Regions from separate parts of the Streptomyces sp. Y7 genome, predicted to be linked through region 1. Evidence: riboswitches for the same ligand, from Rfam matches in the RefSeq annotation. Region 1 holds a riboswitch; each other region holds the start of a gene.
The links. A riboswitch is a leader RNA that binds a small molecule or an ion and turns the genes downstream of it on or off. The one in region 1 is predicted to bind cyclic di-AMP.
Positions count from the first base shown of each region.

Region 2: another riboswitch for cyclic di-AMP. It lies ahead of ACGFW6_RS36720 (M23 family metallopeptidase); the one in region 1 lies ahead of ACGFW6_RS44600 (M23 family metallopeptidase).
Region 3: another riboswitch for cyclic di-AMP. It lies ahead of ACGFW6_RS22345 (LysM peptidoglycan-binding domain-containing protein); the one in region 1 lies ahead of ACGFW6_RS44600 (M23 family metallopeptidase).

Region 1 is NZ_JBIDDQ010000047.1:26,637-33,650, reverse strand. Features, by position in the region: gene ACGFW6_RS44615 (GNAT family N-acetyltransferase) at 1-1,728, opposite strand, end outside; gene ACGFW6_RS44610 (HPr family phosphocarrier protein) at 1,908-2,189, shown strand; gene ACGFW6_RS44605 (GntR family transcriptional regulator) at 2,391-3,086, opposite strand; gene ACGFW6_RS44600 (M23 family metallopeptidase) at 3,277-4,062, opposite strand; cyclic di-AMP (ydaO/yuaA leader) riboswitch at 4,075-4,240, opposite strand; gene ACGFW6_RS44595 (M16 family metallopeptidase) at 4,454-5,842, opposite strand; gene ACGFW6_RS44590 (M16 family metallopeptidase) at 5,839-7,014, opposite strand, start outside.
Region 2 is NZ_JBIDDQ010000024.1:100,553-107,566, forward strand. Features, by position in the region: gene ACGFW6_RS36700 (MarR family winged helix-turn-helix transcriptional regulator) at 1-108, opposite strand, end outside; gene ACGFW6_RS36705 (dihydrofolate reductase family protein) at 175-1,308, shown strand; tRNA gene ACGFW6_RS36710 (tRNA-Met) at 1,421-1,494, shown strand; gene ACGFW6_RS36715 (PP2C family protein-serine/threonine phosphatase) at 1,620-2,681, shown strand; cyclic di-AMP (ydaO/yuaA leader) riboswitch at 2,915-3,072, shown strand; gene ACGFW6_RS36720 (M23 family metallopeptidase) at 3,084-4,109, shown strand; gene ACGFW6_RS36725 (PrsW family intramembrane metalloprotease) at 4,234-5,610, opposite strand; gene trmB (tRNA (guanosine(46)-N7)-methyltransferase TrmB) at 5,746-6,597, opposite strand; gene lhgO (L-2-hydroxyglutarate oxidase) at 6,698-7,014, opposite strand, start outside.
Region 3 is NZ_JBIDDQ010000008.1:211,160-218,173, forward strand. Features, by position in the region: gene ACGFW6_RS22325 (ABC transporter ATP-binding protein) at 1-4, opposite strand, end outside; gene ACGFW6_RS22330 (outer membrane lipoprotein carrier protein LolA) at 57-1,325, opposite strand; gene ACGFW6_RS22335 (CHRD domain-containing protein) at 1,668-2,705, opposite strand; gene ACGFW6_RS22340 (polyprenyl synthetase family protein) at 2,897-3,907, opposite strand; cyclic di-AMP (ydaO/yuaA leader) riboswitch at 5,056-5,237, shown strand; gene ACGFW6_RS22345 (LysM peptidoglycan-binding domain-containing protein) at 5,243-5,971, shown strand; gene ACGFW6_RS22350 (HAD family hydrolase) at 6,006-6,836, opposite strand.

The DNA.
Region 1 (7,014 bases):
CGCCGGTATCGCGGTGACGACGACCGCGTCGCAGGTGTCGTCGGCGAGCGCGCGGGAGAGCGCCTGGTGGAAGTCGGCGGCCGACGCGGCGGTGGTCAGGTCCAGCGGCGGCAGCGGCCGCAGGCCCTCGGACAGACAGGCGTCGTACGTCAGCAGGCCCAGCGACTCGGAGTTCCCGAGGATCGCCACCCGCGGTCCGGTCGGCAGGGGCTGGCGCGCGAGCAGCAGTCCCGCGTCCACCAGCTCGGTGATGGTGTCGACCCGGATCACGCCTGCCTGCCGCAGCAGCGCGGAGACGGTGGTGTGCGGGAGCCGGGTGACCCGCACGGTGTGGCCCTGCGGCGCCGCTCCCCCGTGCCGCGCGCCCTGCACCACGACCAGCGGCTTCGCGGCCGCGGTGCGCCGGGCGAGGCGGGTGAACTTGCGCGGGTTGCCGATGGACTCCAGGTACATGAGGACGACGTCGGTGTCCGGGTCGTCGTACCAGTACTGCAGGACGTCGTTGCCGGAGACGTCGGCCCGGTTGCCGGACGACACGAAGGTGGAGATGCCGGTGACGCCGGTGACTCCGCCGCCGCGCCGGTGCAGCCGGGACAGCAGGGCGATCCCGATGGCGCCGGACTGCGCGAAGAGGCCGATGCGGCCCGGCCTCGGCATCTCGGGGGCCAAGGAGGCGTTCAGCCGTACGTCGTCGGCGGTGTTGATGATCCCGAAGGCGTTCGGGCCGATGATGCGCATGCCGTACGTGCGCGCGTGCCGGACGAGTTCGCGCTGGCGCTCGCGTCCGTCGGGCCCGCTCTCGGCGTAGCCGGCGGAGAGCACGACCAGGCCCTGCACGCCGTGCTCGCCGCACTCGGTGACCACGTCGGGGACGTACTCGGCCGGCACGGCGACCACCGCGAGGTCGACCTGCTCGTCGATGTCGCGCACGGAGCGGTGCGCGGGAACTCCGTCGACCTCCTTGAGGTCCTCCGGGAACGCCTTGTTCACGGCGTACAGCCGTCCCGTGAAGCCGGCGTCCCTGATGTTGCCGAGGACGCCGCGGCCGACGCCGCCGGGGGTGCGGCCGGTGCCGATGACGGCGACGGAGCCGGGCGTCAGCAGCCGGCGCACGGACCTGGCCTCGGCGCGCTGCTCGCGCGCGTACTGCACGGCGAGCGAGCGGTCGGTCGGCTCCAGGTCGAACTCCAGGCGCACCACGCCGTCCTCGAAGCTGCGCTTCTGCGTGTACCCGGCGTCCGTGAACACCTTGATCATCTTGCTGTTGGCCGGCAGCACCTCGGCGGCGAACCGGCGGATGTCGCGCTCGCGGGCGACCGCGGCGATGTGCTCCAGGAGGGCGGAGGCGACGCCGCGCCCCTGGTGGGCGTCCTGGACGAGGAAGGCGACCTCGGCCTCGTCGGCCGGTGCGGACGCGGGCATTCCGTCAGCGCCGATCCGGTCGTAGCGTACGGTGGCGATGAACTCGCCGCCCACCGTGGCCGCGAGTCCCACCCGGTCCACAAAGTCGTGGTGCGTGAAGCGGTGGACGTCCTTCGCGGACAGTCGCGGGTAGGGCGCGAAGAAGCGGTAGTACTTCGACTCGTCCGACACCTGCTCGTAGAAGCTGACCAGGCGCTCGGCGTCATCAACGGTGATGGGGCGGATGCGCGCGGTGCCGCCGTCGCGCAGCACCACGTCGGCTTCCCAGTGGGCGGGGTACTCGTGCCTGTCCGAGGCGCTCTGCATGGGGCCCAGATTACGGCTCGCGTACGACAACGGCGCGAGGCAGTCTGTTCGGGACGTCACGTGGGGTCGAGGCCGCGACCCCACGGTCACTTCGGGAGGGACAGCCGTCCCGTTCCGGCGTGCTTCACGAGTGTGGGAAACTGGTCTAGACAACCCTGAGAACCGAAGGGCAGCATCACATGGCTGAGCGCCGCGTCAACGTCGGCTGGGCCGAGGGCCTCCACGCCCGCCCCGCCTCCATCTTCGTCCGAGCCGCCACGGCCGCAGGCGTCCCGGTGACGATCGCCAAGGCTGACGGCAACCCCGTCAACGCGGCCTCCATGCTGGCGGTCCTGGGCCTGGGCGCCCAGGGCGGCGAGGAGATCGTCCTCGCCTCCGACGCCGAGGGTGCGGACGCCGCCCTCGACCGTCTGGCCAAGCTGGTCTCCGAGGGACTCGAGGAACTGCCCGAGACGGTCTGAACGACCTGAACGGGCCTCCGTAGCGAACGGTGAAGCCGCGTCCGCCTTTCCGGCGGGCGCGGCTTTACTGTTTCAGCGGGCGCCGCCTCGCTGTTTCGGGCAGGCGCCGACGGAATTCACGGCGCGACCGGTCGTGAATCCGAAAAGGGCAGCGGAAATTCCTCCCCGCCGAATACCTTCTCTTTGTATACGGCGCGCGTGTTAATGCCGCAGGCTCGGCATGTTTACGGGATGTTGCGAATTCCTCACACGGTCCGCGCGCTCGCCGCCCGCGGCGAACCGCAGGCGGTGCGCGGAGAGGGAGCGCTCGGTGTGCAGCGCCGTGATCGCGCGGGCGCGTTCGCCGTCGCCGCGCGCCACCGCGTCCACGATCGCGCCGTGCTCGGCCCAGGACTCCACGGGATCGACCGGCGCTTCCACGGCGTACATCCAGGCGATCTTGTGGCGCAGCTGAGCCAGGATCGAGGTCAGGGCCGGACTGCCGGTGGACTGGGCGAGCGTCTCGTGGAACCAGCCGCCCAGGGAGCGCAGGTCGTCGCTGTTTCCCCGCCTGGCCCGCTCCTGCCCCAGCCTGACCAGGCCGCGCAGGACCTTCAGATGGGCCTCGGTGCGCCGCTGGGCGGCCCGGGAGGCGCCGAGGGGCTCCAGCAGGCCGCGCATCTCCAGCAGGTCGGCGGCCTCCTGCTCGGTCGGTTCGGCGACGCACGCGCCCGCGTGACGCCGGGTCACCACGAAGCCCTCCGCCTCCAGGGTGCGCAGGGCCTCCCGCACGGGGACGCGGGAGACGCCGTAGCGGCGGGCGAGCAGTTCCTCGGTGAGCCGGCCGCCACGCTCGTAGACACCGGCGACGATGTCGTCCCGGATCGCCGTGCACACCGAGTGCGCCGGAATACGCATGCCCGACCTCCGCCTTAATCCCCGTGAAACGTCGACCAATGACGTGTTCCCGAGGACTCTATTGCAACCGGCCGGAATTTCCGACGGGGAGCCGAAATCCATGCATATTTTTTGGTCAGCGGGGGGTCGAAAACATCGAAAGCCCCGGCTCGGGGAGCCGGGGCTTCGAAGGGACGCGCGGGGGGCAGCGTCAGACGTTCACGCCGTGCCCGCGCAGATAGGCCACGGGGTCGATGTCGGAGCCGTACTCCGCCGTGGTGCGGGCCTCGAAGTGCAGATGCGGCCCGGTGACGTTGCCGGTGGCGCCGGAGAGGCCTATCTGCTGGCCCGGGGTGACGGACTGGCCCACCGAGACGCCGATGGACGACAGGTGGCCGTACTGCGTGTACGTGCCGTCGTTCATCTTGATCACGACGTTGTTGCCGTACGACCCGCCCCAGCCGGCCTCGACGACGGTGCCGGCACCGACGGCGTGCACGGACGTGCCGCTCGCGGCGTGGAAGTCGACGCCGGTGTGGCTGCCGGAGGACCAGACGGCACCGCCGGTCTTGTAGCCGGTGGAGACGTACGAGCCGGCGATCGGGGCGACGTACGACAGCAGGCGCTTGCGCTCGGCCTCGCGGGCGGCGCGCTCCTTGGCCTCGCGCTTCGCCTCGGCCTGCGCGGCCGCCTTCTCGCGCGCGGCCTCCTGAGCGGCCTTCTTCGCGGCGGCGGCCTCGGCGGCGGCCCGTTCCTGGGCGATCGCCTGGGCGTCGATCTGGTCCACGATCGAGTTCTCGACGGTGACGACCGGGATGAGGCCGGTCTGCTCGGCGGCGGGCTCGGCGGCCAGCGCCGGGGCGGCCAGGGTGCCGACGACTCCGGTGGCGGTGAGCGCGGCGACTCCGGCCGCGCGGGCGGTGGTGCGCTCGAACCGGCCGGGCCTACGGTGCTTCCCGGTGGGGCGGTTCTTCCCCGTGGCGCAGGTGAACGCCATGAAGTGGCTGGTCCTTTCCTTCCCTCTCGCCTACCGGGTTAGCTGACGGGTTCGGAGCAGGAAGGTCTCCTACGGACCCCCTCGCGACTCGCGCGGGCGTCCGATTCACCCCAGGGACTACGGGTGGGTCCCCGGCTCCCCTGGCTCGCGCCGTACGGGGACTCGGCGATGACTGTCCGGTGCCGCGGGCGCGGCGCACTGCCTGACGGACAGCCCGGAAGACGCTAAACGCGGCATCTTTCAATCCCCAAACGGATCGCGGCTTTTGTAGCGCATCCCACAGGCCAGACAGGCAACCTCTCCCTCAATTCGGGCATAAAGGGGCCCTGGTGACTCTTGGGTCACCAGGGCCCCTGCACGCGCGTGGCGCCGGACGGCGCGAGCTCGTCCTCTACTCGGCTGCCACGACGGTCACTTCACCGATGCCGAGGGCCTCGACGGGCTCCCGGATCTCGGCCGCGTCGCCGACGAGGATCGTGACCAGACGGTCCACCGGGAAGGCGCTCACGGCCGCCGCGGTGGCCTCGACCGTGCCGGTCGCGGCCAGCTGCTGGTACAGCGTCGCCTGGTAGTCGTCGGGCAGGTGCTGCTCGACCTGGTCGGCCAGCGTGTTCGCCACGGAGGCGGCGGTCTCGTACTTCAGCGGCGCCACCCCGACGAGGTTCTGCACGGCGAAGTCCCGCTCGGCGTCGGTGAGCCCCTCGGCGGCGACCCCGCGCAGGACCTTCCAGAGGTCGTCGAGGGCCGGACCGGTGTTCGGGGTGTCGACGGAGCCGCTGATGGCGAGCATCGCCGCGCCCGTGCCGTCCGGGGCGGAGCGCAGGACCTGGCCGAAGGCCCGCACGCCGTAGGTGTAGCCCTTCTCCTCACGCAGGACCTTGTCCAGCCGGGAGGTGAGGGTGCCGCCGAGGCAGTAGGTGCCGAGCACCTGCGCGGGCCACACGCGGTCGTGCCGGTCCGGGCCGACACGGCCGATCAGCAGCTGCGTCTGGACCGCGCCGGGACGGTCGACGATGACGACGCGTCCGGTGTCGTCCGCGATGACCGGCGGGACCGCGCGCGCCTCGCCCGGGGAGCCGGTCCAGGCGCCCAGGGTGTCGCCGAGCAGGGCGTCGAGGTCGACGCCGGTGAGGTCGCCGACGACCACGACGGTGGAGGTGGCGGGGCGTACGTGCCGCTCGTAGAAGGCGCGTACGGACGCCGCGTCGATGCCGGCGACGGTCTCCTCGGTGCCCTGGCGCGGGCGGGACATGCGCGCGGTCGCCGGGAACAGCTCCTTGGAGAGCTCCTTGGCGGCCCGGCGCGAGGGGTTGGCCAGCTCGTGCGGGATCTCGTCGAGCCGGTTGTTCACCAGGCGCTCGACCTCGCTGTCCTCGAACGCGGGCGCCCTGAGGGCGTCGGCGAGCAGGCCGAGCGCCTTGGACAGCCGGGAGGCGGGCACCTCCAGGCTGACCCGGACGCCGGGGTGGTCGGCGTAGGCGTCGAGCGTGGCGCCGCAGCGCTCCAGCTCGGCGGCGAACTCCTCGGCGGTGTGCTTGTCGGTGCCCTCGGACAGGGCGCGCGCCATGATCGTGGCGATGCCGTCGAGGCCCTTCGGCTCGGCGTCCAGGGGCGTGTCCAGGAGCACCTCGACGGCGACGACCTGCTGGCCGGGGCGGTGGCAGCGCAGGACCGTGAGGCCGTTGTCCAGCATGCCGCGATCGGGCGCCGGGAACGCCCAGGGCCGGGCCTGGCCCGCCTGGGGCTGCGGGTGGAACTCCATGCTGGCGAGCTCGGTCACTGCGCCGACTCCTCGTTCTGGTCGGTGGCGGGGGCGGCCCCGTCGCCGGCGGCGGCTTCCGGTTCCTCGGCCTCGTCGGCGACCGGCTCGTACACGAGCACCGCGCGGTTGTCGGGGCGCAGCCGGGCCTGGGCGACGGCCTTGACCTCCTCGGCGGTGACGTCGAGGACGCGCTGGACGGCGGTGAAGGCGAGCTGCGGGTCGCCGAACAGGACGGCGTACCGGCACAGTTCGTCGGCGCGGCCCGCGACGGTGCCGAGCCGGTCCAGCCACTCGCGCTCCAGCTGGGCCTGCGCGCGCTCCATCTCCTCGGCGGTGGGGCCCTCCTGCGCGAAGCGGGCGAGCTCCTCGTCGACGGCCGACTCGATGACGGGCACCTCGACGTCACCGGAGGTCTTCACGTCCAGCCAGCCCAGCGAGGGCGCGCCGGACAGGCGCAGCAGGCCGAAGCCGGCCGCCACGGCCGTACGGTCGCGCCGCACGAGCCGGTTGTACAGGCGGGAGGACTCGCCGCCGCCGAGCACGGTCAGCGCCAGGTCGGCGGCGTCGCACTCGCGCGTGCCGTCGCTCGGGAGGCGGTAGGCGGCCATCATCGCCCGCGCGGGGACGTTCTCCTCGACGACCTCGCGCAGCTGCTCGCCGATGACCTCCGGCAGCGAGCCGTCGCGCGGGGCGGGCTTGCCGTCGTGCCCCGGGATGGTGCCGAAGTACTTCTCGACCCAGGCGAGCGTCTGCTCCGGGTCGATGTCGCCGACGACGGACAGCACGGCGTTGTTGGGCGCGTAGTAGGTGCGGAAGAACGCGCGGGCGTCCTCCAGGCTGGCCGCGTCCAGGTCGGCCATCGAACCGATCGGCGTGTGGTGGTAAGGGTGTCCGTCGGGGTACGACAGCGCGGTCAGCTTCTCGAAGGCCGTGCCGTACGGGACGTTGTCGTAGCGCTGGCGGCGCTCGTTCTTGACGACGTCCCGCTGGTTCTCGAGGCTCACCTCGTCGAGTGCCGTCAGGAGGCTGCCCATGCGGTCGGCCTCCAGCCACAGCGCGAGCTCCAGCTGGTGGGCGGGCATGGTCTCGAAGTAGTTGGTGCGCTCGAAGCTGGTGGTGCCGTTCAGCGAACCACCGGCGCCCTGGACGAGCTCGAAGTGCCCCGTGCCCTTGACGCTGTTCGAGCCCTG
Region 2 (7,014 bases), on a different contig from region 1:
GGCCTCCTGCTGGAGCTGCCGGTCCAGCGCGTCCTCCACCAGGTGGACGGCGCCGATGTACGCGCGCCAGGCGCGCTGCTCCTCGGGGGTGAGCCAGCGAGTCGTCATGCCATCAGTGTAGGTTTGTTTCAAACTTGAACCAAGATCGAGTCTGCCGAGCCGGAGAGCGCGCCGATGCCGTCGTACCCCTACGTCCTGCTGTCCGCCGCCGTGTCCCTGGACGGCTACCTCGACGACACCACCACCGAGCGCCTGCTGCTGTCCGGCCCGGCCGACTTCGACCGGGTCGACGAGGTCCGTGCGTCGGTGGACGCGATCCTGATCGGCGCCGGCACGATCCGGGCGGACAACCCGCGGCTGCTGGTGAACTCGGCCGAGCGGCGGGCCGCGCGCACGGCGGCGGGCAGGCCCGAGTATCCGCTGAAGGTCACGGTCAGCGCCTCCGGCGAGCTGGATGCGGCGGCCCACTTCTGGCACACCGGCGGCGAGAAGATCGTCTACACGACGGAGAAGGGCGCGGAGCGGCTGCGCCGGTCGCCGGTCGCGGCGGACGTCGTCGTGCTGGGGCCGGAGCTGGACTGGCGGGCCCTGCTGGCGCATCTGCGCGAGGTGCGCGGCGTCGAGCGGCTGATGGTCGAGGGCGGCGGCACCGTCCACACGCAGCTCATGACGCAGGGGCTGGCCGACGAACTGCAGCTGGTGCTGGCGCCGCTGTTCGTGGGCGACCCCGAGGCGCCCCGGCTGTTCGGGCCGGGCGGTTACCAGGGCGGCCGGCTGCGGCTGCTGGAGTCCCGCCCCATCGAGGACGTCGTCCTGATGCGCTACGCGCCCACCGCACCCGGCAGCGGTGCCCTCCCCTCCGCCGCGGACCGGCACTGGCTGGCGCTGGCGTGCGAGCTGGCGGAGCTGTGTCCGCCGTCGGAGACGGCCTTCAGCGTCGGCGCGGTGGTCGTCGCGGCCGACGGGACCGAGCTGGCCCGCGGGCACTCGCGGGAGAGCGGCGATCGGGTGGTGCACGCGGAGGAGGCGGCACTGGCGAAGATCGCGGCCGGGGATCCGAGGCTCGCCTCCGCCACGGTGTACAGCAGCCTGGAGCCGTGCACGCACCGCTCGTCCCGCCCCGTGCCCTGCGCCCGGCTGATCCTCGAAGCGGGGGTCCGCCGGGTGGTGACGGCCTGGCGGGAGCCGGACACGTTCGTGACGGGGGCCGACGGCAGCGGAATGCTCGCGGCGCGGGGCGTGGACGTCCTGGTCCTGCCGGAGTACGCGGAGCGGGCCAAGGCACCCAACGCGCACCTCCTGCCCTGAGCGCCAGGTGTGACGTGGCCCGCACTGGTGACCGAAAAGTCCTGTTCAGGGCAGTGTGCCGGAAAGTCGTGTGCTGAGCGTCCCGCGGATGGCGTACTATTGGTTTCACCGACGCGGGGTGGAGCAGCTCGGTAGCTCGCTGGGCTCATAACCCAGAGGTCGCAGGTTCAAATCCTGTCCCCGCTACTGAAGGCTCAGGGCCGGAACTCATCAGTTCCGGCCCTGAGTGTTTTCCCGGTCGGCTCTCACCGCTCGCTCCCCGCCTCCGCTTCGGCAACCCTGGTGGGGTGGAGGAAGGGCGGATCTCATACGTGCGCCGGTTCGTCCGGTCGCTCCCCGCCCTGCTGATCGCGATGGGTGCCGTGTACGACCACGTCACGCCCACCGACTTCACCGGTGCTCCCTTCTTCACCGCCGCGCCCCTGGTCGCCGCCCCTCTCTACTCGCTGCGCGGCACGGTGCTCACCGGCGTCGTGGCCGTCACCGTGCTGCTCGTGCTCCGCGGCCTGCACGGCGGCCTGCCCAAGGCGGAGGTGATCACCGAGTTGGTCACCACCGTGGTCGTCTCCGTGCTCGCCGTCCTCATCCATCTCCTCGTCCGCCGCAGCGACGAGCGCCTCGCCTCCGTCCGTGAGATCGCCGAGGCCGCCCAGCGGGCCGTCCTGCCGGAGCCCGCCGAGCGGATCGGCGGCTTCGAGATCGCCGCGCGCTACGAGGCGGCGCAGGAGGGCGCCTCCATCGGCGGGGACCTGTACGCGGTGCAGGACAGTCCGCACGGCGTCCGGCTGATCGTCGGGGACGTGCGCGGCAAGGGCATGAGCGCGGTCGGCGCGGTCGCCGTCGTGATCGGCGCCTTCAGGGAGGCCGCGGAGCAGGAGGCCACGCTGGAGGCGGTCGCGCAGCGGCTGGAGCGGGCCCTGGCGCGCGAGCGCACCCGGCGCGAAGGGATCGAGGCCCGCGAGGGGTTCACCACCGCCGTACTCGCCGAACTCCCGCACGGCGAGGCGATCGTGCGCCTCGTCAACCGCGGGCATCCGTCACCGCTGCTGCTGTACGCCGACGGGACCGTACGGCCGCTGCCCGCCACCGAACCCGCCCTGCCGCTCGGCATGGGCGAACTGGGCGCCTGGCCCGACCGGGCCGACGAGGCCGCCTTCCCGGGCGGGGCCACGCTGCTGCTGTACACCGACGGACTGTCCGAGGCACGGGACGAGGGCGGGCGGTTCTACGACCCCGAGACGGGTCTCGCGGGACGCGCCAACGCGCTGCGCGAACCCGGTGCCCTGCTTGGTGTGCTTTCGGTGGAGGTGAGACGGCACTCCGGTGGAGGAATGGCGGACGACATGGCGCTCATGGCCGTACGCCGGCCCTGATCGTCGTCACCGGGGGTGATCGGACGACCCCCCTCCGCATAACAACTGACACACCGTCAATACCTATGTGGTCTCTGAGGTTTGGCCAACTCGCCCGATTTAGGCCACTCGTGACCCGTAAGTCCAGGCGGAAATCGTTAATGATCAAGAGGAACAGCTTGGAATCCGCACCCCGCGTCTATTAACGTTCGATAACGCAGCGCGGTCGTCCCAGCCGTCACAAGAGTCGGCTCCGTGCGCACGCGCCGAGTCCCGCAAGGGAGCCGGGGAACCACCACCCTGGGGTGAATCGCGCGGATATCGCCGGGAAGTCACGGTTGATATACGCGCGTAGGAGACCTTCCTGCTCCGAACCCGTCAGCTAACCCGGTAGGCGAGAAGGAAGGAAAGGAGTACGCCCACGTGGCGTCCAACCGGCCTGCTCCGCAAGCCCCGTTCGTGCCGAGTCAGCGCAGCACGGAAACCTTCGGCTACGACCGCAACCGCACCGACGAGGGCCCGTTCGAGGAGTGGAACCCCACCGCGGATTCCCTTCGTCCCGTTCGTGGCAGGCACCGCGTCTCCAAGCAGCGTGGCGGGGGACTCGCCCGCAGCTCCACCGTTCTCGGCGTAGGCGTCATAGCCGCCGTCGGCGCGGGCGGCATGGCCAGCGCGAACAGCGGCAAGCCGCCGGTCGCCATCACCATGCCCGACCTGCCGCTGATCTCCGACGACTCCTCCGAGCCCGCCGAGGACACGGCCACCGCCCTCAGCACGATGGGCGAGACGACCGAGCAGACCGCGCAGGGCACCTCGGACGCCGGTGAGGCGCTGCGCAGCCGGATCATCGCGCAGGCCGAGCTCCAGCAGGACCAGATCGACAGCAAGGCCGCCGCGGCCGCCGTCGCCGCCGCCGAGAAGGAGGCCGCCGAAGCGGCCGCCAAGGCGGAGACCGAGGCCAAGGCCAAGGCCGCCGCCGCGAAGGCCGCCGCCGAGGAGGAGGCCCGCAAGAAGGCCGAGGCCGAGCGCCTCGCCGAGCTGGCCAAGCAGTACACGCTGCCGACCTCCTCGTACACGATCACCTCGACGTTCGGCCAGGCCGGCGCCTACTGGTCCTCCGGGTACCACACCGGCCTCGACTTCGCCGCCCCCACCGGGACGCTGATCAAGGCGATCCACTCCGGCACGGTCACCTTCGCCGGCTGGGACGGCTCCTACGGCTACAAGACCGAGATCACCCTCGACGACGGCACCGAGCTCTGGTTCGCGCACCAGTCCTCGATCAGCGTCAGCGTGGGCCAGAAGGTCAACACCGGCGACGTCATCGGCCGCGTGGGTGCCACCGGCAACGTGACCGGCGCCCACCTGCACCTCGAGGTGCACCCCGACGGCAGCACCAACGGCATCGACCCGATGGCCTGGCTCCAGGGCAAGGGCCTCACCCCCTGACCCACCCCGAAACGGGTATCCACTTCTGATCCCCGGCGGTCCTGGCGACGACCCCCCGACGTCAGGGCTGCCGGTTTTCGGCATGTCCGCGGAGCCGGTCAACGCTTCCCGTGCGCCGGCCCGGTCACGTCCGGTACGGGTTGTACGCGGGGTACGGCGCCGTCGGGCCGTACCCGGGCCCGTCGACCTGGCCGTAGGACTGCCAGTAGACCGGCGCCGGCGCCGGGTATGCGTACCCGTACCCGTACCCGTGCCCGTGCCCGTATCCGTGCTCGTGTGCCTGCCGGGCCTGTGCTGAGGCCGCGTGTTCCAGGGCCGGGCGGGCGAACTCCCGGCGGTGCCACAGGGCCTGCAGGAGCTCCTGTTCCCGTACGACGAAGTCCGCGCCGGCCTTCCCGAGGCGTCCCCGGTGCCGCAGGAACGCCAGCGACGTGGCGTAGGCCTCGTATTGCGCGACCGTCCGCGCCGCCGCCCGTCCGCCGCGCCGACGCGCGTACTGCCGGGCCACCCGGCGGTCCCGCATCGAGCCCAGCGCGAACGGCTCGCCCGGCGACAGCCACCCGGCCATGACATAGGCGGGCAGTTCCTCACGCACGGTCCGCAGCTCGCGCTGGCGGGTCCAGATCACCAGCCAGGTCAGCAGCCCGAACGCGGGCACCATGAGGGTCGCGTACACGGCGAAGAAGCCGTACTCGCCGAAGGTGGAGGAGCCGTTCCACAGGGCGTGCATGCCCATCGCGAGCAGCAGGCCGAGGAACGGGAGCAGGACCCGGCGCACATGCTGGCGCTCGCCCGACAGCGCGGCGATTCCGAAGCCGATGCCGGTCAGCACGGTGAAGAGCGGGTGCGCGAAGGGCGACATGATGACGCGGACGAAGAAGGTCGCCGCCGTGACGGAGGCGATGCCGCTGTCGCCGGAGAGCTGGTCGGTACCGAAGGCGGTGCCGAGGTAGAGGATGTTCTCGGTGAACGCGAAGCCGGTGGCGGTGACCCCGGCTATCACCACGCCGTCGACGATGCCGGTGAAGTCCCGGCGGCGGAAGAGGAAGACCAGCAGCACGGCCGCGGCCTTCGCCAACTCCTCCACCACGGGCGCTATGACGGTCGCTCCCAGGGTGTCCGCGTGCGAGGGATCCGCCGTCGCGGTCGCTATCCATCTGGTCGCGAAGCTGTTCGCGACGATCGCTATCAGCGCCGCGGCGCAGGCACCCCAGGCGAAGGAGAACAGCAGATTGCGCCAAGGGCCCGGCTCGACCCGGTCCAGCCAGCGGAAGGACGCCACCAGCAGCGGCACGGGCAGCACGGCGAGCCCGAGTCCGACCAGGAACCCCTCGGTCCCGGTCTGCTCGCGCACCAGCGCGAGGATCACCAGCCCGGAGAGCGCGAGGAGGGTGCTGAGCGCGCCGTAGCGCACCCACCGCCGCTGCCACCAGTGCGCGTGCCGCAGTGCGCCGCCGGTGGGACCGGTGGGGTGCGTCGGGTACGGGGGACAGGTGGCCACGGCATTGACCCTAACGAGGCAGAGGCGCCGCCCGCAGCAGCGCGAGGGGGGCTCGGGCGCCGGTGAGGGGTTGCTGTCGATGCTGCTGTCGATGTCCTCGGCGGACGGTCGTCGGTGCTGTTGTTCCCGCTGCTCCTACCGCTGTACGCGGCGGAAGAGCAGGTCGTTCACCACATGACCCTTGTCCAGTCCCTGGCCCTCGAAACGGGTCAGCGGCCGGAACTCGGGACGGGGCGCGAAACCGCCGTCGGCGACGGTGTTCTCGAAGTCGGGATGCGCCGCCAGAACTTCGAGCATCTGTTCGGCGTACGGTTCCCAGTCGGTGGCGCAGTGCACCAGCGCGCAGGGCCGCAGCCGGGTCGCGGCGAGGTCGAGGAACTCGGGCTGGATGAGCCGCCGCTTGTGGTGCCGCTTCTTCGGCCACGGGTCCGGGAAGTAGACGCGCAGTCCGTCGAGCGCGTCCGGCTCCAGCATCTCCCGCAACAGGATGATGGCGTCGCCGTTGCCCACCCGGATGTTGCCGAGACCGTGGTGGTCGGCGAGGTTGAGGAGGTTTCCCTGCCCCGGGGTGTGGACGTCGACGGCGAGGATGTTGGTGCCGGGGTCGCCGGCGGCCATCTGCGCGGTCGCCTCGCCCATGCCGAAGCCGATCTCCAGGACGACGGGGTTGTCGTTCCCGAACAGCTCGGCCAGGTCGACCACCTGCTGCCCGTCGATGTCCAGGCCCCACTTGGGCCACAGCCGCTGCAGCGCGTCCGCCTGCCCCGCGGTCACCCTGCTGCGCCGCGGCTGGAAGCTGCGGATCCGCCGCTCGAAGTGCGACCCGGCGGGATCGGCCCTGGGCCCGTCCGGGAAACGGGGCTCACCCTTGGCCCGGGTGTGCCGGACGGAGATCCCGGGGACATGGCGCAGCCCGTCCCCACCGGTCTCGGGCTGGGTGGGGGCGGCGGGCCGGGGGGCTTCGGAGGCGTTGAGGGAGTCAGACACAGTGGGGCCGATTTTACGGGGAGCGGGACGGGGAGACCCACGGCCGCTCCCCGACCGCATCCGCGCGGGTCCGCGCCCCCGGGCGGCGCGGGCTGCCGGCTCACACGGAGCCCAGCACCGCCAACGCCCTGCGCGCCACCTCCCGGCCGATCGGCAGGGACGCCGTCGCCGCGGGGCTCGGAGCGTTCAGCACGTGCACGGCCCGGGCGCCCTCGCGGATCAGGAAGTCGTCCACCAGTGATCCGTCCCGGAGCACCGCCTGCGCCCGCACGCCCGCCGCCGAGGGCACCAGATCGTCCGACGTGACCGCCGGCAGCAATCTGCGCACCGCCACCGTGAACGCCCCCTTGGACACCGACCGCCGCAGCTCCCCGGCGCCGTACCGCCAGTGCCGCCGCGCCATCCGCCATGCCCCGG
Region 3 (7,014 bases), on a different contig from region 1:
CCATCGGCGCCTCGGGCTCCTCGGTTCGTGGTGCGGGTGGGGCGGACGAGGACGGGCTACTTGCCCGAGTCGGCCGCCTTCACGAGCGCGTCCTTGGTGACCGCGCCGACGTAGACCTTGCCGTCGTCCGTGACGAGGGCGTTGATCAGACGCGTCTTGAAGACCGTGCCCGAGCCGAACTTACCGGTGACCTTGTCGCCCAGGGAGTCCAGGAAGCCACCCATCTCGCCGCCGACCTCGCTGCCGGACGGGACGCCCTCGCCGCCGGTGTCGAAGACGGCCACGGAGTTCCAGCCCTCGCCGATGACCTCGGGGCCGCCCTCGGCGCCCTCGCCCAGCGCGCCGCCGGTCAGCGGGCCGCCGAACTCCTTCTCGAAGTCCTTGCCCAGCCCGTCCTCGGACTTCGTGCCGCCGTGCTCCCGGGCCGCCTTGTCCAGCTCGCCCTCCTCGGTGACCGTCGCGCCCTTGGGCGGGGTGAAGTCGAAGGTGGAGGCGGCCGGCTTGGCGAAGCTGACCTGGGTGAAGCCCGCGTCGATCACGGCCGCGCCGCCGCTGGACGGGGTCAGCGTGAACTTCAGCGGCATGCCGGTCTTGGCGTCCACGGCGACGGTGATCGCACCGACCGTGCTTCCGGACTGCTTCGGCTTGATGAGCAGCCGGTAGGCGTCCCGGCCCGCGACCTGCGCGGTGCCGTCGACGGTGACGGACGTGGTGTCGTCGACCGCCTTCAGGGCCTCCTCGGTGAACTCCTTGGGCGTGGCGGGCACCTCTTCGGGCTTGCCCTTGTCCGCCTGCGCCTCGTCGGCGGTGCCGTGGAAGACCTCGTTGGACTTGCTGTCGTAGCCCCAGATGTCCTTGCCGTTGTGGATGAGGCTGTACTCGGAGGCGTTCTCCAGCAGGGAGAGCTTCTGTTTGTCGTCGCCGTCCACGGCGAGCCGCAGCGTGTGCGTGCCGGACGCCAGCTCGGCGAGCTTGGCCGAGGGGTCGGCGGACGAGCCGTCACCCGAACCGGACGCCATGGCGCCGGAGGCGAAGCCGGCCCCCAGCCCGCCGAGGTCGGGCAGGCCCAGGTCAGTGGTGATCTTGAAGGTGCCGGACAGCTGCTCGACGTCCGACTTCGCGATCCTCTCGATGAGTTGCTGCGCGGTGATCTCCGGCAGGTCGGGGTCGCCGGAGCTGGCGATCGCCGGGACGAGCCCGATGGTCGCCGCCGCGATACCCACGACCGCGACCGGAACGACGTACCGCGCGGCCTTGCGACGACCCGCGCGCAGGTCGTCGGCCTCCCCTGCGGTCGTGCTGTCCTCGGATTCGTACGGTGCCATGTGTGCCCTACCTCCGTCGTCGGCGGCGGCTGTCCGTCTCAATTCCTCGCCCGCGAGTCCTAAGACCCCGCATTCGCCCACCCCGTAGCCGCCATTCTCACCCGAATCGGTGAGGAGTGGTGTTTTCCGTGGTCTCCATCTGACCAAATCGGCCAGGAAGATTCGTCAGCCTGCGGAGCCAACTCCGTGTACACCTGCGGTATGACACACGGAGGCGGCGCCTCCCCCGACCCGTAGGGGTCGGTGCGGGAAGACGCCGCCTGTGCGCGCCGGACCTGGGCGGTGCCGCGCCACCCGGCCGGCCGAGGAGCGGCCAGGGATCAGCCGGGGATCAACCGTGCATCAGCCGTTGAGGAACACGTAGTCGGCCTGGTACGGCACACCGACGATCGCGCCGGGTGTGCAGGAGCCGGTGGGGGCCACGCCGCCGACGGTGTTCAGGCGCAGGATCTCGGCGGTGTCGGCGAGCAGGCCGTGGTGCTTCCCGGACTGCGTGGCCCTCAGGTCGAGCTCGGGGATGTTCTTGTCGCCGTTCGGCGTCTTGGAGATGACCGCCCCGGTCACCGCGCTGCCGTCCCGCGCGATCCACTGCGGCGTACCGGAGTTGGGTGCCACGAACGAGTGCGCGATACGGCCGCCGAGCACGGCGCTGACGTCCCGTTGGGCGAACGCGTACCCGCCGCCCTCGGCCGGCTTGCACTCGTAGATCTGCTTGCCCTTGACGACGGACGCCTGGAAGTTGTCGAGCGCGTCGCGGAAGTCGAACCCGGCGACGGTGACCTTGTGGAGCTGCCCCCGCACCGCCCCGCCCGGGAACTCGGCCGTGTGGAGGTTGGCGTAGAACGAACTCGGGTCGGTCTTGAGAGCGTTGAGCACGGCGGGGTCCTTCACCCGTACGGTGCCGGTGAGGCTGTGGCCCCTGCTCTTGCCGAGCAGACCGCCGAAGTCGACCTTGATGCCGCCGTTGGTGCCCTTGGCGCCCTGGTGGATGTGGAGGGCGGTCGGCCTGCCGGTGCCGCGCCAGGTGACGGCGACGGACACCTTGTCGCCCTTGACCTTCACGAACTCCAGGGCGGCACCGTCCTTGTCCCCGACTGCGGGGCCGCCCGCTACGGGCACCTCGTTGGCCCCGCGAAGACTGGCCGCGAGGATCGTGCCCCCGCTGCCACCGATGCCGCCGCTGCCCTCGCTGCCCGCTCCGGCGGCTCCGCTCTGGCTCACGATCCCCTGCGCGTCGCTTCCGGCGTGGCCCGCGTGGTCGGCGCGGTTTCCTCCGGCGGCGAAGGCGGGAATCACCGCGGCGGCGACACCACCGGCGGCGGCCACCGCGACGGCGGTGACGATCAGGCTCTTACGGCGCTTCGAGAACGTCGTCTTCATGCCCATGATTCTGTTTTCTCCCCGTAATGCAGCTGACGCCCCCTGCGTCAGCTTCTGGGCATTCATACGGAGGGGATCTTAGTTTGGACTCAGTCCAGACTTGTGACCTGCATCACATGCTCGAACGGGGGAGGCGGGGATGGCGGCTCCTCAGCCGCCCCCCGGATACACACCGTCGCGTCGGCCGGCCCTCAGCCCGCCCGGTGCACCACGGCGTCGCACAGCTCCATCAGCGCGGCCTTCGCGTACATGTCCGGCAGCGGCGCGAGCGCGGCCCGCGCTTCCTCCGCGTACCGCACCGTGTCGCGGCGCGCCTGCTCCAGCGCCGGGTGCTCACGGAGTCCGGCCACCGCCTCCGCCAGCCGCGCGTCGTCGCTCAGGTCGGAGTCCAGCAGCTCGCACAGCGCGATGTCCTCGGCCAGCCCCAGCCGCGCGGCCCGCTCCCGCAGCCGCAGCACCGTCAGGGTCGGAACGCCCTCGCGCAGATCCGTACCCGGCGTCTTGCCGGACTCGTGCGAGTCGCTCGCGATGTCCAGGACGTCGTCCGCCAGCTGGAAGGCGACACCCAGCCGCTCGCCGTACTGCGTCAGCACGTCGACCACCGCCTCGTCGGCGCCCGACATCATCGCCCCGAACCGGCACGACACGGCCACGAGCGACCCGGTCTTCCCGCTGAGCACGTCCAGGTAGTGGTCCACGGGGTCGCGCCCGTCCTGCGGGCCCGCCGTCTCCAGGATCTGTCCGGTGACCAGCCGCTCGAACGCCTCGGCCTGCACCCGCACCGCCTCGGGCCCGAGGTCGGCGAGGATGTGCGAGGCACGCGCGAAGAGGAAGTCGCCGGTCAGTACGGCGACCGAGTTGCCCCAGCGGGCGTTCGCGCTGTCGACACCGCGCCGTACCGCCGCCTCGTCCATCACGTCGTCGTGGTACAGCGTCGCCAGATGGGTGAGCTCGACCACGACGGCCGACGGGACGACCCCCGGCGCGTACGGGTCCCCGAACTGGGACGTGAGCATCACCAGCAGCGGCCGGAACCGCTTCCCACCCGCTCGCACCAGGTGCTGGGCGGCCTCGGTGATGAAGGGGACCTCACTCTTGGTGGCTTCGAGCAATCCCTCCTCGACAGCCGCCAATCCGGCCTGGACATCGGCTTCCAGAGCCTGGTCCCGCACGCTCAGCCCGAACGGCCCGACGACGGTCACGAGGGGTCTCCTGTCTGCTGGTGTCCACTGCCGGTTACACGGTTTGTCGATAGGTCGCTGCCATCACTCAAGTCAGCGTATCCGGTCGCGTTTCGATCACCGATGCCGCCCACCCGTCCACCACGGGCGGTATCGGATCACGGCCGGAATATTTTTGATCACCTGATAAGGACGGATATCGATCGACTTATAGGGAAGTAGCGCCCCGTACCCCGAACCGAGGTCGACGCCGAAGCCGACACCGGCACCGCCACCGGGTCCGGGAGTACCCCTTCCGTCCTCGCCCACGCCTCCCTCGATCGGCCCAGGACCTCCCCACCCCGGCCCACGGCGACATGGACATGCCGAGTCGCGACGCGCGACGCGCGACCCGCCCGCCGCACCGGCCGAACGGAACCCCGCTCACGCGTATCCGTATGCCCCTCTTCCGCGAGACGACGCACCACGACCCCTTCCCCCTGCCGGACGCCACGGTCCACCCGCCGGACGACTGCCATGACAACGACTGGCACCACAGGGGAGGTTCCACAGCCTCGCCGCCGTCCCGCCATCCGAGGGCCGCACTGATGGAACCGGAGGGCGCACGCTCGGCGCACTTCGAGCCCGCAGGAACTCCCGGTACGCGCAAGCCCGTTGGTCCGCCCCTGAGAACCCGAGCGCCCCAGCGCCCCAGCGCATGAGGACCTGGGCACCCGAGCGCCCGGGTTGCCGCGAAGAGGCCCTGGGAACGCCGACGACCGACGAGGCGGATCCGCTACGAGACCAGCGGCGACCGGGACCATTTCGTGACTTTTGGCTAGGCCGTCCGCCCCGGGGGCGAAGAGGCGCTTTTCGGTCCGACATGGGAAAAACGGACTCCACGGACAGCCACTTATAGGCGAGTTGGAGCCATTGCCCGATTTGCCATGCTTGCGCATACCAGTGAGTTGGGTCACTCGGACCGGTCGCGCACCCGGCCGGGAAGACCCCCTTCCCTCCTTGCCGCGAAAGCAAGTTGAGGATTGGCAACCGCAAAGGATCAAGCGCCCCATACGCACCAGACCATGGTCAAACTGCACGAGAGGTGACCTCGGCACTTGTTCCGGGCATGTGCTCTCGCATACGTTCCCGCTCGTCGGGCGGACGCCTAATCCTGCCGCTGCCCGAGTCATCCACCCACGCAACTCACACACGCACGGCAGGAGCGGGGGACCCAGGTAAGCCGCCGGACCGGACGCCTTGATGGCGGACCGGACCGGCTAGGGGTGAAGTCGCGCTGCCGCACGGTGGCCCGGCCGGGCATCTCCCGCCCGAACCCGACAGCTCACCTCGCAGGCGTCGGAGAGGAACAGCGCCATGCCCCGAGGCAAGCACCGCCGCCCCCGCACCAACCCGCTCACCCGTCGTGCCGTCATCGCCGGAACCGGTACCGCCGCTCTCGCCCTCCCCCTCCTGAGCGCGACCACCGCGAGCGCCGCCGAGCCCGCCACGGCCAAGGTCGGGTCCGTCGCGTACACCACCAAGAAGGGCGACACCCTCTACGGCATCGCCGACCGGTACGACGCCCAGGGCGGCTGGAAGCAGCTCTACAAGGACAACCGCAAGGCCATCGGCGACAACCCCCGGCTGATCCACCCCGGCACCGACCTGAAGGTCCGGGCGACCAAGAAGGTCAGCACGTCGGACAAGACGGCCTCCAAGGCCGCCGCGCCCGTCAAGAAGTCCTCCGTCGCGCAGGCCACCCAGTCCTCCGTGAAGACGTTCCCGGACAACCTCGACGGCTGGATCCGCAACGCCCTGGACATCATGGAGCAGAACGGAATTCCCGGGTCGTACGAGGGCATTCACCGCAACATCATGCGTGAGTCGTCCGGCAACCCGCTGGCCATCAACAACTGGGACTCCAACGCGGTGGCCGGCACCCCGTCGAAGGGCCTCCTCCAGGTCATCGACCCCACCTTCGCGGCCTACCACGTGCCGGGGACCGTCTACGACCCCTACAACCCGGTGGCGAACATCGTGGCCGCGTGCAACTACGCGGCCGACCGCTACGGCTCGATCGACAACGTGAACGGCCCCTACTAGGAGCCGCGAGCCACCCATCGGCGCATATAGCCCCTTACCGGGCGATATGTGCCAGGGTGTCCGCGAAGAGTCTCTCGAGGACGACGGCGATGCCGTCGTCCTCGTTCGACTCCGTGATCTCGTCGGCGACCGCCTTCAGTTCGGGATGCGCGTTGGCCATCGCGACCCCTCGGGCGGCCCAGTCGAACATGGGGATGTCGTTGGGCATGTCCCCGAACGCGATGGTCTCGCGCGGACCGAGGCCGAGGTGTTCGGCGGCCAGCGCCAGACCGGTCGCCTTGGTGATGCCGCATGGCTGGAGTTCGACGGTGCCGGGCCCCGACATGGTGACCGTCGCCAGCGAACCGACCACCGAACGCGCCGTCGCCGCCAACTCGTCGTCCGACAGCGTCGGATGGCGCAGCAGCACCTTGCTGATCGGCTCGCACCACAGGTCGTCACGGCGCCTGACGCGTACCGCGGGCAGCGTGGGGTGCGGCATCAGATAGCCGGGCTCGATGAGCGTGAGCCCGTCCACGCCGTCCTGGTCGACGGCCGCGTACACCTGGCCCACCTCGGCCTCGATCTTGCCGAGCGCGGTCTCCGCCAGCTCCCGGTCCAGCGTCACGGACCACAGCAGACGATCCGCGCCGGCGTCGTACAGCTGCGCGCCCTGTCCGCACACCGCGAGCCCCGTACTGCCCAGGATGTCCAGCAGCGGCCGCACTCTGGGCGCCGGCCGCCCGGTGACGACGAGGTGCTGGGCACCGGCCGCCGCCACCCGCGCGAGCGCGTCGAGGGTCCGGTCCGAGAGCGTGTCGTCACCTCGGAGCAGCGTCCCGTCCAGGTCAGTGGCGATGAGTGAATATGCGATGGGTGGGGCCATGATCAGAGAATACGGACAGGAGGCCCCATCGACTCGACCTGAACCGGACGGCTGCTGTGTTCACATGTGTTGACACCTGTTCCGGTTCCATTTCTGCTAATGGACGCGCAACTGCCGTCCGCCCGCCGCGATTTCACTCCCCCGTGGCCACGTCGTGCGCGCGATACCCCGCCGAGGG